Regions from separate parts of the Reichenbachiella sp. 5M10 genome, predicted to be linked through region 1. Evidence: riboswitches for the same ligand, from Rfam matches in the RefSeq annotation. Region 1 holds a riboswitch; the other holds the start of a gene.
What was found. Region 1 has a riboswitch for S-adenosylmethionine ahead of BFP72_RS10620 (homocysteine S-methyltransferase family protein). Riboswitches for the same ligand answer to the same signal wherever they lie in the genome.

Region 1 (7,789 bases):
GCGTTCGTCTGCATTGGCCAGGCCTAAGAGCACCTCACGTCCCTTGTCCACGCTATCACCATAGCCGATCCCAAATGTAAAGTCAATTCTACGACGCGGCTCGGTAGAGAAATTGGTCATCGATCCAGTCGCCAATCCACCGTTGGGGATGATGATGGTCTTGTTGTCCGGAGTCTTGAGTATCGTATTGAATATCTGTATCGCAGAGACTGTCCCCATGTACCCCTGTGCATCGATGAAATCTCCGACTTTGTAGGGTTTGAACAACAGAATCATGACACCACCCGCGAAATTTTGGAGTGTACCTGACAGAGCCAAACCCACAGCCACACCCGCAGCCCCTAGCAAGGCCACAAAAGAGGTCATCTCGATACCTATCATCCCTAGCACACTGATGATCAGAACCGCACGCAGCAAAATAGAAATCAAACTGAGTACAAAAGTCGTCAAAGACGGGTCCAAATTGCGCTTTTTCATCACAGAGGTCACCCCCGACATGAGCATTTTGATCACCCACGAACCGATCAATAGCACGACGATGGCTCCTACCAACTTCGGACCATAATCAATCGCCTTTTCGTACAACTGGGAGATTATTTCTTCTACCTTCATATTTTAGATTAGTTTAGTTTTTACAAAAAAAAGGAGTCCCTAAGAACTCCTGTAATTTTCGTCATTTTGCTTCTCTATCCAAAATCAATTGGCCAATATCTGCACCATTCTTTGCTTCATCGTATCATAATCCGAATAGCCCATACTCACTGCGATGTACTCCTCTCCTTTGTGAACAACGATCGCTGGGAATCCACGCACCCCCATCTGCTGAGATTTGGCAAAATCCTGATAGGTCAACTGCTTGTATCCATCGGAGAGATACAGCGGCTCGAAGGCCTGGTAGTCGATCTCCAGTTCGGTACACGCTTGCTCCAGAGCCACAGGGTCTGTGATGTTGATATTCTCTGCATAAAACATCTCCTGTAGCCGTTCATAAAATGTCCACTCCTTCTCTGGAGCGAGATCACGAACTACACGTACCGCACGAGCAGGTGGCTCGGTATCATAGTCAAAATCCTCTCTTTCGAAAAAATCATAATCAAATGGCTGACCTGACGCATCATGGACATGCCCCCAGTGTGTACGGAGCATGTCTCTAAACTCCTGTGTCCATTCTTCTCCTCCACCTGGCCTGAGACCTCCCAGTACCAGTTCAAAATCCAACACCTCTGCGTACTCTTCTTTGAGTCGGTTCAAGTGATTGCCTATCCCATAGCACCACGAGCACATCGCATCTCCAAAATACATCAAAGTGGCCTTGGAGGCTGGTGACTCCTCGACCGTCACTGTCTTTGGTTCCTCTCCTCTTGGCACTTCACAGACCCCATCGTCACAATTCAATTCACTCATATTTTTACTTTTTTTATGGAAAACAATCCAAAGCATGAAATGTTCCCTCGGCTTGTAATATTTTAGCTAATTCAACAACTAAACGGAAAAGAACCCTAAATGTCCATCTTACAGACGAATAAATTAACCAAAAACTTTGGGTCGCGCACTGCGGTCCATGCTCTTGACCTCCATATCGAGGCAGGACAGGTCTTCGGACTACTCGGTCCCAACGGCAGTGGCAAAACCACCACCCTGGCCATGCTGCTAGACGTACTGTCTCCTAGCTCGGGCAGCTTCACTTGGTTTGGCCAAGAGCCCAGTGCCGACAGTCGCAAAAACATAGGAGCCATCCTAGAGACCCCCAGTTTCTATCCCTACATGCATGCCGTGGACAACCTCAAGATCGTGGCACAAATCAAAGGGTGCGCCGAGGAAAGAATCGACGCAGTATTGACGCAAGTAGGGCTCATCACGCGCAAGCATGACAAGTTTCAGGCTTACTCTCTAGGGATGAAACAACGGCTCGCCATCGCCTCCGCTCTGCTCGCCGACCCAGAGGTACTCATCCTCGATGAGCCTACCAACGGACTGGACCCAGCCGGTATCGTCGAGATTCGTGAGATCATACAAGGCATAGCCGCTTCGGGCAAAACCATCATCCTCGCCAGTCATCTGCTGTCAGAAGTACAGAAGGTCTGCACGCACTTCGCCATTCTCAAAGAAGGCAATCTCCTCCATCAAGGCAGCATACAAGAAATCGAACAAGAACGCCCAACTATAGAGATAGGGGCCAGTGACATGACTTTGCTCCACAGCATACTCGAACCTCTCGCTGGCATCCATCAGATTACACGTGACGGAGACTTCTACCGACTCGACGTAGCACATGAAGTCACTACCGAGTACCTCATCCAAAAACTACAGGAACAAGGCATCACCCCTACACACTTGCTCCGCAAACAAGGAAATCTCGAACAACAATTCTTAAAAATACTCGCCGACCATGCATAAGCTCCTCAAAATCGAATGGATCAAAAACAAATCCAACACCACCTTTTGGGTACTACTACTCGTGTACATCGCAGCGACCTATGTCATTCTGTCTGCAGGCACTATCCTGATGAATGCCAGTTATGAGTTCACCTCCAACCAAGACATACAGGACTTCCCACAGATCACGATCTATGACTTCCCAGGCATCTGGCACAACATGACCTACATTGGTTCGATCATACGTATCCTACTGGCGATCATATTGATCGTCAACCTCACCAACGAGATCAGCTACCGTACCCTCCGTCAAAACATCATCGACGGCCTGAGCAAGGAAGCCTTTCTTCTTTCTAAGCTGTACTTGATCACGGCTTTGGCTATCGTAGCTACTCTAGCTCTGACAGCTTGCAGTTTTTACTTCGGGATGACCTACTCCGTGACTACTAGCAGTGAGAACATCTTCTCTCACATGGATTTCTTAGGCGCCTATTTTATGGAGATTTTTGGCTATTTGTGTTTCGCCTTATTTGTTTCGCTCTGGATCAAACGAGCCGGACTAGTCATCGTCTTTGTCTTAGCATACAGTATTATATTTGAGCCATTTTGTGGATGGGTATTCCTAGACAGTGACGGCTGGCTCATCAACGCACTACCTATCAACGCACTAGACAATCTCATCCAATCCCCCATCAATCTCATGGACCCAACTGCCGTACAAACGACCGTCGGCATGAGCGAACTACTCTTTGCTTTGGCTTGGATCATAAGCTTCATAGGGTTCTCATATTTCCTCCTAAAAAAACGAGATCTTACCACTTAGGAATAGTTTTTGCAATCACTGAGCAAATCAAAAAGAACGCACTATGAAAAAGGTATTTCTATTTTTGGCAGCCCTCACTATCAGCACATGGGCATGGTCACAAAATCCATCCTTGATACATGTCACAGGACAATCCGAGCTCTCCCTCTCTCCTGAGGTCACTGTGCTCAGCTACTCCATCTCTGCCAATGACAAGAGCTACGATGCAGCTGTCACTGCTCTCAATACCCGTATCAATCAGCTCACAGGCAACCTCAAAAAAAGTGGTTTCAAAACAGAAGAGATCAAAACTTCACAATTCAACATTCGAAAAAGTAAGATCTACGAAGGAGGCAAGGTCAAAGGAGAAGAATACATAGCCACCCAATCACTAACTGTACGGTTTCCCTTCGACAAAAAACGACTCCTCAATGCACTAGACAGGACGGCAGATGAAGATGCTGCTCCGAATCTATCTATCTCCTTTGAGCTTTCTGATGAGCAGAAAAACAAATCTAGAAATACTCTCCTCCAAAATGCCATGGAGGATGCCCTAGTCAAAGCCCAAATCCTAAGCCAGCAGGCAGGCTACCAAATCGCTGGAGTACAGGAGGTCAGCAACAATGCCATCCCGTCTCGTCCGATGGTTCGAGCCATGGAGTTTGACGCAGTACAAAGCATGGCGCAAAGCAAGATGGCTGACTACCAACCTCAAGACCTCACCATTTCAGAACAAGTATCCGTGACTTACTTGATCCAAAAAACAACAGAAGAGGAAGAATAATAAAGAAATGATTTGAAGAGGAATCAAAGGAAAAACAACACCTTGGATGTCCTACTTCCACTGCATGTAGATCAAAACAAAGTAAGAGATACTTTGTTTTGATCTCTCCTTCACTGTTCGCGATCATTAAAGTTCGCTCGGTATCCGAAGCACAACATGATTGGACAAAGGCTTACAGATACAAGGAAGTACTACACCTTGAGCGATCTCCTCATCACTAAGGATCGTCTCACCACGCATAAATACCTCTCCAGACACACGCTGTGCTTTGCAACTGCTGCATATACCGTCCTTACAAACATACGGCAACTCTACTCCCGCATCTATTGCAGCATCCAATATACTACGACCTGCCTGTACAGGCACATGATATTCTTTGTCCTGATAGATCAGCTTCACTTCACGGTTTTGAATCAGTGCAGCAGCTGCCTTTGCCTCCTGTACAGACGACTGTGACAAGTACTGCTCCATAAAAATATGTGTATCCGGCACTCCTGCCATCCGCAACCCTGCCGCTGCCTCGATCATCAAACCCGTCGGGCCCGAGATATAACAAAAGGTATGTCCAAACGGAAACTTAGGGACTTTGCGCAACAACTCCGGAATCTGTGTGCGTTCGACTCTTCCCTTATAACAATCCTTGAAATCTCCAGGGTTCTCAAGAATATGTATCAAATTGAGACGCTCTGGATAGTCGAACTGCAAATCTTTAAGCTCCTCGTTGAACAAAATGGATTCTTCGTCGCGATTGCCATAAAACAAAGACACCATGCTCTTGGACTCTACAAACAATACGGTCTTGAGAATAGACATCAAGGGAGCAATCCCACTTCCTCCTCCAAATAACAACAAATGTCTTTTTGCAGATTCGTCAGGTTCTATCGTAAACTCCCCCTGAGGGTGAAGCACCTTGAGTTTGTCTCCTTCCTTGACGGTATCAAACAGATGAGCAGAGACTTCACCATCTTCTGAAGACATGGCCGTGATGCTGATTTCCTCCTCCAGGTTGGGTGCACTAAGTATCGAAAAACAACGGCGTTTAACTTCCCCCTCCACTTGTATCAACACAGTCAAGTACTGCCCCGCTGTATATTTCAATTTCCAAAAAAAGGGCTGCTTGAAATGAATGCTTATAGCATTCGGTGTCTCTCGGACTACTCGCACCACCTTCAATTTCGAAACCCTCTCCATTCAAACTCAAATTTTACAACAAACAAACTTCAAAATTATACTATAATCGCATCACTCAAGTTGCATCCTTTGTTATCTAAATATTAACTCACACGAATAAGGAGGGAAGAAACGAGGTGAACCTGATGGTCAAACTTGCATAAAAACAAACATAACGAGTGCATAGGCTACCAACATGACAACTACTTTGGTTTTGGCTTTATTCATAGTATTAGGTTTTAAATATGATCGATCAAACTAAATATAGAAGCTTCATCTTCTATGTCATTTCGGGCTCAGAGTTGTCTTCATATTTCAAAACAAAGGTAGACGCAGCCCTACTACTGTCATAGACTATTCGTCAGACGAGACATTGCTTTTTGGCAGCTTATCAGTTTTTCACAAAAACTACTCGCTCCTCTTCTCTACTCCGTGCTTCTCATCCCATACCAAATACTAGCCAATTTTTACCTTGATACTCTGTCAAAAAAACATATCTTTGTCTTACTTATCAAGAAAGATCGAGGGACTGGGCCCGAGGACATCTTGGCAACATATCCATAGCCGCAATATTGGGTGTTGTGCCAATTCCCAACTCTAGATGTGATTATCTGGATTAAGATAGGTATTCATCGAAACGACATTTTCTAGGTAAGTAGTTGATTAAACTATAGATATGAACATTAGAGATATTCTAAAGGACAGAATATTGGTATTGGATGGAGCCATGGGGACCATGATTCAACGGTATCAGTTGGAAGAAAAAGACTTCCGAAACGAAGAACTAAAAGACCACCCTGTGCCACTCAAAGGCAACAATGACCTGTTGTCAATCACACGTCCTGATGTGATCAAGGCCATACATGCTGCTTACTTCGAGTCAGGGGCAGACATCGTAGAAACCAATACTTTTGGCAGCACATGGGTCGCTCAAGCGGATTACAAGCTTGAAGACTGGGTCTATCGCATCAACTACGAATCAGCTAAAATCGCCAAAGAAGTAGCTAATGAGTTCACAGACAAAGACCCAAGCAAGCCACGATTTGTTGTAGGCTCTATGGGGCCGACCAATAGACTGGCCTCTATGTCTCCAGACGTCAACAACCCAGGATACAGAGCCATCACGTATGATCAATTACTGGAGGCATTTACTGAGCAAGCCAAAGCACTACTCGATGGAGGAGCAGATCTCCTACTCGTAGAGACCATCACCGACACCCTCAACTCCAAAGCTGCTCTCATGGCCATCGATCAAATAGCGGAAGAGCGAGGCATCCAAATCCCGATCATGGTCTCTGGTACAATCACCGATGCCAGTGGCCGCATCCTATCGGGCCAAAACACAGAGGCATTTTTGATATCCGTCTCACACCTTGATCTACTCAGTGTAGGGCTCAACTGTGCCTTGGGAGCGAGAGAATTGAAACCATATCTCAACACCTTGTCCAGCAAATCCAACTTCAACATCAGCGCACACCCCAACGCAGGATTACCCAATGAATTTGGGGAATACGATGAAACACCAGAAGATATGGTCGATCAAATCAAAGAGTTTTTGGATGATGGACTCATCAACATCATCGGTGGTTGCTGCGGCACCACGCCAGACCACATCAAGGCCATTGCCGATCTGGCTGCCAAGTATGAACCGAGAATAGCAAGTAACCAATTAAAATCAACGGTAGTCGGTTAATCCTTCTGGAAATAGGATTTCCAAACGCGCGAATAAAATCAATGAATCAAAACAGTCGACCGAATAAAAGAGACTGCAGACAATAAAATTATGGACTTAATCATTCACCCAGACTACCCCGGCAAGTACCAATACAAATGGCACGATTACGAACCCATGAAACTCAGTGGGCTTGAGCCCTTGGTGGTGACTCCTGACATGAATTTCATCAACGTCGGCGAACGTACCAATGTCACTGGGTCGAGAATGTTTCTCCGTCTGATCAAAGAAGAGAAATTCGAAGAAGCACTCGCCGTAGCACGCAACCAAGTCGAAGGTGGCGCCCAAATCATTGACGTAAACATGGATGAGGGCATGCTCGAAGGAGCAGAGACGATGACCAATTTCCTCAACCTGATGGCGTCTGAGCCAGACATCGCCAGAGTACCTGTCATGATTGACTCATCCAAGTGGGAAATCATAGAAGCAGGTCTAAAATGTACACAAGGTAAATCTGTCGTCAACTCCATCAGTTTGAAAGTCGGCGAAGAGGAGTTTATCCGCCAAGCCAAGCTCGTCAAACAATATGGTGCTGCAGTCATTGTCATGGCTTTTGATGAAGATGGACAAGCTGACAACTATGAGCGACGAATAGAGATCGTCAAGAGGTCCTACGACTTGATGGTTGGGCCAAAGATCAACTTCAAACCCGAAGACATCATCTTTGACCTTAACATCTTCCCAGTAGCGACAGGGATGGAAGAACACCGACAAAATGCCATGGACTTCTTCAAAGCGACTCGCTGGGTGAGAGAGAACCTCCCCGCAGCACACGTCAGTGGCGGAGTGAGCAATGTCTCGTTCTCATTCCGAGGCAACAACCCCGTACGAGAGGCCATGCATTCAGCATTTCTCTACCACGCCATCGGTCAAGGCATGGACATGGGAATCGTCAACCCTGCCATGCTGGAAGTCTACGACGACA
Region 2 (7,789 bases), 790 kb from region 1:
ATACTGTCCCTTGGCTTCTATGACAGTATCGGCTCGGTGTTCTTTGCTATCGATGGAAGCGATGATACCGTCTTTGATCAATACATTGACAACTTTGTTGTGGTGGGGTGATTGGGGGTCTAGGACTTTGGCTTCCTTGATAAATAGGCTCATTTACAAAAATCTTAGTAGCATGGATTCGGCTATTAAAAATGCCAAGGACAAAAGTAAGGCATATTTCCATAACTCAATGCTGTGGTATTTTTCTTTCAGTATTTTACTGAAATTCTTGCTTTCGATTTGGTCGAATGAAGTGCGGTGTTTCAATCCCGAGAGCCGAACTTCAAGTTCTTCGGGTTCCATGATGGCGAGATTGGACTCGCTTGGAGTGGGATTGAAAGCAATATAACCCATCTCATCGGTATCTGTCCCGAGAGCGTAGTTGCCTGGGGAGAGGAGATATTGTGGAAAATCCATTACGAGTTGGTTTTGTATCGTGCGTTGTGAGGGGATCAGCTCCTGATGATCAATGTCCATTGGACGCAGCTTGTATAGGGCACGTGGGTCTAGAGTATCCAGAGATACTTGTACCGTCGGGTTGTCAGAAGTGTAGTAGAGCTTGTTGCCCCCGGTCGCACTCAATTCGGCGATTCGCTGCATCACAGGGACGAAAAAGGCGTGTTTGTGAAAGGACGTGAAGGTGTCAGCCATTGGAGCAGTGTAGATGTATAGTTTGCCCAGCTGGGTGAGTTGGACAAGGAAGGGGGTACCTGTCTTGAGCTGCAGGAGGGGTTGGTGATAGGTCTGCAATTGCAGGACTGGGCTCGCTTGAGGTAGTCTTGTGTTCTGGTCTAGGGATTCAAAGATGCCTTCAAAAAAGGGATGGTTCACATCGGGCTTGGCCAGTTCGATTTTTGAAACTTCCGACTGAAGTAGGTAGTGGATATTCAGGGCCTCTTCTAATCCACCAAGCCCCGTATTCTGGTGAGGAATGAGGAGGACAGATTTGCCCGCGTCGAGGCGTTGTGAGATCTGTGAGACCAAACTATGGTTGATCTCATGGAGTTGAGAGACGATGAGTAGGTCGGCATTTTCTAGGCTTTGGTAGGAGATGTTTCCGGTAGTATAAGTATTGAACTCAAATAAGCTATTGCCTTCAAACACACGTTGTGTGTAAGTAGGAGTCTGTTGTTCTTTGATTTCAGTGATATGGATTTTGGGAGCGAGGTTAAAGGAGAGGAAGAACTCATTGTCAAAAGTGACGGGGAAATCTTGAAATTCGATTTTCCCCTGGTTGTGAGGGGGCAGGTTCTTACTCAGTTCGAAATCAATTGTTTTGGTAGAGTGAGGAGCTATATCGATAGCGAGACTCGCAGCTTGTTTCTCATTGAGTTGTAGCTTGACGATGAGGTCTTCTATGTTGTTGTTTCCATTGTTTCGGATTTTTGCACTGAGTATGTTGTCCTTGTGAGCCAGGATGAAGGGTTCGTGTAGATAAGCTGTGTCGACGTGGACGTTGTGGGTTTGGTCTATGGATAGTGGTACGAGATAGTACTGGTTCAGTGAGTCTTGGATTAGTTTTATTTGTCCAAAGGTACTATGCTGCATGTCACTGAGGATGAAGATCTCATTTTTTTGGCTAGAATTGGTGAGGGAGGCAATTTTGTCCATGATCTCCTGACCCGAACGACTGACGGAGGAGTAGCTGAGTTCTGAGAGCAGGTCGAGGGTTTTGTCTGCTGATTTGTAGTGTGTACTGTAGGGAGCAAAGTTGTTGTCTAGGAGTTTGAATGTCGTGGTTTGAGGGTAGAGAGCGATGATGTCCTGGGCCATAGCTATAGCGACGTTGAGTGCAGCGGTATTTTCGCTTGTCAAGTTGCTCATGCTCCCCGAATTGTCAACATAGAGTATCACGGTGTTTTCTTTGAGACCTTCTTCTTGGCCTGGAATGTATGGTTGAGCAAATGCCAAGACCAAGAAAGCAAGGAAAGCCATGCGGCAAAAAAGGATCAATAGATGTTTCAGTTGGCGCGTCGTGGAGGATTTTTTCTTGACTTGATCAAGAAATCTGACATTGGAAAACTGGATCAGTTTGGCCTTTCTGAAATTGAACAGATGAACAATAATAGGTATACTCAGAGCCAATAGCCCCCAAAGGAATGTCGCGTTTGCAAAGTTCATCGAGACAAATCTAAGTGAAAAATGAAGCTGGCAAAGTTCTCAAGAATGAATTATTTGAAGAGAGGTCAATTATACTAGGTGAAAATAGAAGAACTAATAAGAGTCGTTTTTATTTCGTTTTTAAAATCCGTATATTCGAACTGTTGTTGTGGATTAAGATTTGATTAGTCCTTTTTATTTTGAGTTTTTGACCTTGGGGTTCAAGTTAAGTCTTGAACCCTATTTTTTTGTCTGCGATCTGGCCATCTAGCGCTTGGATGTGGTGATTGGAGCGGTTGGCTATTGGTAGGTATTAGTCCTCTGGTTTTAGTTCATTGGATAGATCAATAGATTGATCGAGTGAAGTCGAGTTGGGATTATGGTGCTTGTGTCTACTGACCGATTTCGTACATGTTTGGTTCGCTCCCGTACAATTTTTGTAGCTTTATCTTTTCTTGTTTTTTGTTAATATACAGATTGTCAATGATTTATATGTGTGGCATCCTTCTTGGGATAGTATTGCCAACAACAGATATTGCCTCTATGGATCGTGCATTGCCCAGAAAGAAACAATTCAAAAAAGAAATAATTTTCCTCATGTTGGGGTTGATTGTGGGCGGTGTTGGGCTGTATCATTTTGTCTTTACCGAAAGGGAAGTCAAACTCAGGGTTCAGAAAGACAAAGTACGAATCGTAAGGGTCATGAGGGCAGAACAACGTCTTGCTCCGGTGTCTCGGCCGGATAGGTTGATGGTGCCTCGTGGCAATTTTGGAAATAGTCATGGAGGACAGTGGGTATTTGTGGTGACGGGAGACGAAGCGGTGCGTAGAGAAATCAAACTGGGGTGTAGAGGAGCAAGGTATATCGAAGTATTGGAGGGATTAGAAGCTGGAGAAGAGATCGTAGTGTCCTCCTACGCCAAATATTCGGATAAAGATCGCTTGGTGTTTAGGTAAAGATTCAAAGCACCAACTAAAAAGCAATAGGATGAATGAATTAATCAATACAAAGGGGCTGAAGAAGGTGTACAGTACCGATGAGATCGAAACAACCGCTCTTGCAGGAGTCAACCTTCAAGTAAATACGGGGGAGTTTGTGGCGATCATGGGGCCGTCAGGCTGTGGCAAAACTACGATGCTCAACCTCTTGGGATTGCTAGACAACCCTTCCCACGGTGAGTTTTTTTTTCTAGGGCAGGAGGTGTCTGTGTTTGGCGAACGCAAAAGGGCAGAGATCCGAAAGGAAAATATCGGTTTCGTGTTTCAGAGTTTCAACCTTATCGACGAATTGACGGTTTATGAAAATATCGAGTTGCCGTTGATTTATCTCAAATACAGTGCTGCTGAACGTCGCAAGAGAGTGGAGGAAGTCATGGTGCAGATGAAGATCATGCATCGCCGCAATCACTTTCCTCAGCAACTATCTGGTGGACAACAGCAGCGTGTAGCGATATCACGAGCAGTGGTTGCCAAGCCGAAACTGATCCTAGCGGATGAACCGACAGGTAATTTAGACTCGGCCAACGGGGAAGAAGTTATGTCGTTGCTCAGTGAACTCAACGAAAAGGGAACCACAGTGATCATGGTGACACATTCGCCAGTAGATGCGGCCTATGCTCAGCGCGTGATTCATTTGTTTGATGGACAAATCGTCTCCGAAAATATCCATCGTCGTGAGACGATCCTCTAGATGATCTTCAAATAGTAGTTTAAAAGTAGAATCCTATGCGCGCCCATTCTCAAGGGTGGGTGCGTTTTAGACACAACGAACCCAAAGAAAATGAAAAGTATACTCGTTCTAATCATGGTTGTGCTAGGCTATTGGCTTTGCACTCAGGAGCCTGCTCCAGTAGAGGAGCAGGTGTTGACCATGGAAGCCTGTTACTAGGCTTACCCCAGTGCGATCACGTTAATTTCTGGGATTTCCAGCCATTCCGCTTCTTTCATCTTTTGACGAGAGATGTAGCCAATCCAGTAATTGCCATTTTGACTCGAGTATTTCTCTAGTATCTCGGTGAAGTCAGATGTTTTGGGTTGTTGGTCTGCAAACCTTACATAGATCTTCATTTGGAAATCTTCATGCAATTCGATTTTTTCCTTGGTTTTGGCTGATTTCTTGTACTCGTAGCGGTAGCCATAGCCCAAAGCGGAGATGTCTGATAGTACGGCTGATCCAGTGGGTTTATCTCCAGCTCCTTTTCCATACAAGAATTGACTTTCTGAAAATGCACTTTCTAAGATTACAGCATTGTATTCGTTTTTGGTCTGAGCCAAAATGGAAGCTTTATCTACAAAAGTAGGAAGCACCGTTGCGTCTATTAGGGTGCCGATTTTTTTCGCTTTCGCAATGAGTTTGATTTCGTAGTTGTTTTTCTGGGCAAACTCAATGTCGAAGGTGTTGATCTTCGTGATTCCCAAAGTAAATAAAGTGTGCGGGTCTGTAATCAAGCCAAAGGCATGGTAGAGTAGGATGCAGAGCTTGTATTTTGCATCGATTCCTTCTACATCTAGGGTAGGGTCAGATTCAGCAAATCCTAGGTCTTGCGCCTCTTTGAGGGCATTGTCATAGGGTGTGCTTTCGTTGATCATCTTGGTGAGAATGAAGTTGGTCGACCCGTTGAATATTCCCTCGATGGAGGTCAGTAGATCGTTATCATAGTATTCTTCTAGGTTGCGAATGATCGGGATACTTGCGCAGCAAGACCCTTCGTAGAGGAAGGATACCTTGTTTTGTTTCTGTAGCGCGAGGAGTTCTTCGAGGTGTTCTGCGATCATCTTCTTGTTGGCTGAGACGACGTGCTTGCCGTTGTTCATGGCTTTTGTGACGATTTCGAAGGCGGCTTCTGCATCATCTATCAACTCCACGATCACGTCTATCTCTGGGTTGTCGAGTAGCTCTGCTTTGTCATCAGTAAATAAGCTAGCGTCTAGACTCCTCGGCTTTGTGATATTTTTGATGCAAAACTTGACAATCTCTGCTTGTATAGAGTTGGATTGCTGCAATACGTGATACAACCCCTGTCCAACGACTCCAAATCCGAATATTCCTAGTTTCATACGTCTAATAGTTTTCGTTTAATACATCATCTTTCTAGAAGACTATCAAGGGTTTTTGTCTGAAGAAGGGCATAAAAAAATCCCTTCCAGACAAGCTAGAAGGGATGATATATTTTTGAAATTGTATCTCGTGCCTCTCGCTTATCTCTTCCGATTGCTCGGAATTGGAATTAGCACCCTTCCGTCACGCGGGGGTTGCTAAGGTTTCGTAGGGCCAAATCCCTCCACCTTTCTTGATAAGTCATCCATTAAAAATAGAACTGCTGCAAATGTAAAGAAGAGAACTTCTACGAAACAAGTATTTAATTTATTCTTTTTAAATACTCACTACTTCATTTCAAATAGACAACCTTATTGCCATTGTTGTCCATGACGAAAGCTTTGGTTTTGGCTGTGCCTATTTTGAAGGTGACTTGCTCGATTTGGGCGAGGTCTCGCTCAAGAGGCATGAATTCGGTCGTTTCTACTGATTCGTAGGGGAGGTGGATGAGTTCGAGAATGATGCCGTCTTTGGTGAGATAGTTTTGAAAGTGGAGGTTGGTGTCGTCTACGATCTCAATCTCCTCAAATCCCATCTGTGTTGTGTACCATTTGAGTGTATTGATGTAGTCGGAGGATTGGATCGTGAAGTAGCAGGGGTCGATTTCATAGAGCTGAGAATTGTTTGGAGCATCGAAAAAACGAATTTTGTTCCCGTCTGGGTCTTCTGCTACAAAAGATAGTATGTCGAGATTTTGATCGGCAAAGATGTCTTGCGCAAAGGGCTGCTCGTATCGCTCCAAGTAGAGGTGGAGGCTGTCAAATCTGTTGGTCTTAAAACCAATTTTTTCAATGCCATTGATGTGTTTTTTACCCTCTTTGAATCGGATTTGTGATTGGAGCAATGTGCCGTTCCCTTGGCGTAGGGTGAGCTGAAACTCGTCGTTACGCATTTTTACGTGCTGGTTGGGGCGATACTCTTCGATGCTAAATTGGAGAAACTTGCGGTACCAACCTGCCGATACTTTGAGATCCTTGACGATGAGTACGGCGCTTGTCATGCGTAGTTCGTTGATGCTTTTTTGAGAAAAGACTGGTGCTGAGTGAAACATCAGCGAGACACAGACGATAAAGAAGAGTAGGGTGGAGCGATACAGGTTTTTATCCATGGGTAAATCTCAAATTGGAGAACCAAATGTACGTAGTTCAGGCACTATATCAATTCCCTTTATGAGATTGTAGAAAAAAATTATAGGCTCAGAACCAACATCCTGTCAGAAAGGTAGTAATTTTGCACTTATTTAAGGTGAGTCTAAATAATTCATAGCGAATGAGCAATGACGATCAAATATTAGAGGAATTTACCTCCAAAGAATACGAACATGGTTGGTCCGTGGATCTGGAAGCTGATGAGGCACCAGAGGGATTGAGTGAGGAGATAGTTCGTTTTATTTCAGCAAAAAAGGAAGAGCCAGAGTGGATGCTAGAGTGGCGATTGAGTGCGTATGAGCGATGGAAAAACATGGAGGAGCCAGATTGGTCCAACGTGAAGTATCCTAAAATCGACTACCAAGCGATCAAATACTATTCAGCACCTAAGCAGAAGAAAGCTGTCGGTAGCCTCGATGAGGTCGACCCTGAGTTGATCGAGACTTTCGAGAAGCTAGGCATCTCTTTGAACGAGCAAAAGCGATTGACGGGAGTGGCTGTAGATGCGGTAATTGACTCGGTGTCTGTTGCGACGACTTTCAAAGAGACCCTTGGTGAGCGCGGAATCATATTCTGCTCGTTTAGCGAAGCGGTCAAAGAACATCCCGAGTTGGTGAGAAAGCATCTCGGGTCTGTAGTGCCGGTTTCGGACAACTACTTCTCTGCCCTCAATTCGGCTGTGTTTTCAGACGGTTCGTTCTGTTACATTCCAAAAGGCGTCAGATGTCCGATGGAGTTGTCTACTTATTTCAGAATCAATGCGGCCAATACGGGGCAGTTCGAGAGAACGCTCATCGTAGCGGACGAAGGATCATATGTGAGCTACCTCGAAGGATGTACAGCTCCACAGCGTGACGAAAACCAACTGCACGCTGCAGTGGTAGAAATCATCGCTGAGAAAGATGCGGAGGTTAAATATTCGACTGTTCAGAACTGGTATCCAGGCGACAAGAACGGCAAGGGAGGTATATACAACTTCGTGACCAAGCGCGGTATCTGTGCGGGTGATCATGCGAAGATTTCATGGACACAAGTCGAGACGGGATCTGCTGTGACTTGGAAGTACCCTTCATGTATTTTGAAAGGCGATTATTCTATTGGTGAGTTCTATTCGGTAGCAGTGACTAATAATCATCAGCAAGCGGATACGGGGACCAAGATGATTCATATTGGTAAAAACACCAAGTCAAGAATCGTGTCCAAAGGGATCTCTGCGGGACATTCGCAAAACTCATACAGAGGGCAAGTGCAAGTGATGAAGCGTGCTGAGAAATCACGTAACTTCTCACAGTGTGACTCACTATTGATCGGTGATCAGTGTGGAGCGCATACGTTTCCCTACATCGATATAGAGAACTCAACTGCACAAGTGGAGCACGAGGCGACTACTTCGAAGATCGGAGAG

Region 2: linked by a shared signal. The riboswitch ahead of BFP72_RS13750 (homoserine dehydrogenase) and the one ahead of BFP72_RS10620 (homocysteine S-methyltransferase family protein) in region 1 are both predicted to bind S-adenosylmethionine.

Annotation. Positions count from the first base shown of each region.
Region 1 is NZ_MDGR01000007.1:2,664,803-2,672,591, forward strand. It holds gene BFP72_RS10590 (mechanosensitive ion channel family protein) at 1-612, opposite strand, end outside; gene BFP72_RS10595 (DsbA family protein) at 697-1,404, opposite strand; gene BFP72_RS10600 (ABC transporter ATP-binding protein) at 1,504-2,397, shown strand; gene BFP72_RS10605 (ABC transporter permease subunit) at 2,390-3,199, shown strand; gene BFP72_RS10610 (SIMPL domain-containing protein) at 3,243-3,962, shown strand; gene BFP72_RS10615 (ferredoxin--NADP reductase) at 4,089-5,153, opposite strand; SAM riboswitch class I at 5,638-5,760, shown strand; gene BFP72_RS10620 (homocysteine S-methyltransferase family protein) at 5,809-6,825, shown strand; gene metH (methionine synthase) at 6,916-7,789, shown strand, end outside.
Region 2 is NZ_MDGR01000007.1:3,451,927-3,459,715, reverse strand. It holds gene BFP72_RS13770 (dihydroorotase family protein) at 1-153, opposite strand, end outside; gene BFP72_RS13765 (BatA domain-containing protein) at 154-2,160, opposite strand; gene BFP72_RS13760 (efflux RND transporter periplasmic adaptor subunit) at 2,623-3,096, shown strand; gene BFP72_RS13755 (ABC transporter ATP-binding protein) at 3,128-3,829, shown strand; gene BFP72_RS13750 (homoserine dehydrogenase) at 4,030-5,196, opposite strand; SAM riboswitch class I at 5,335-5,439, opposite strand; gene BFP72_RS13745 (VOC family protein) at 5,529-6,344, opposite strand; gene sufB (Fe-S cluster assembly protein SufB) at 6,506-7,789, shown strand, end outside.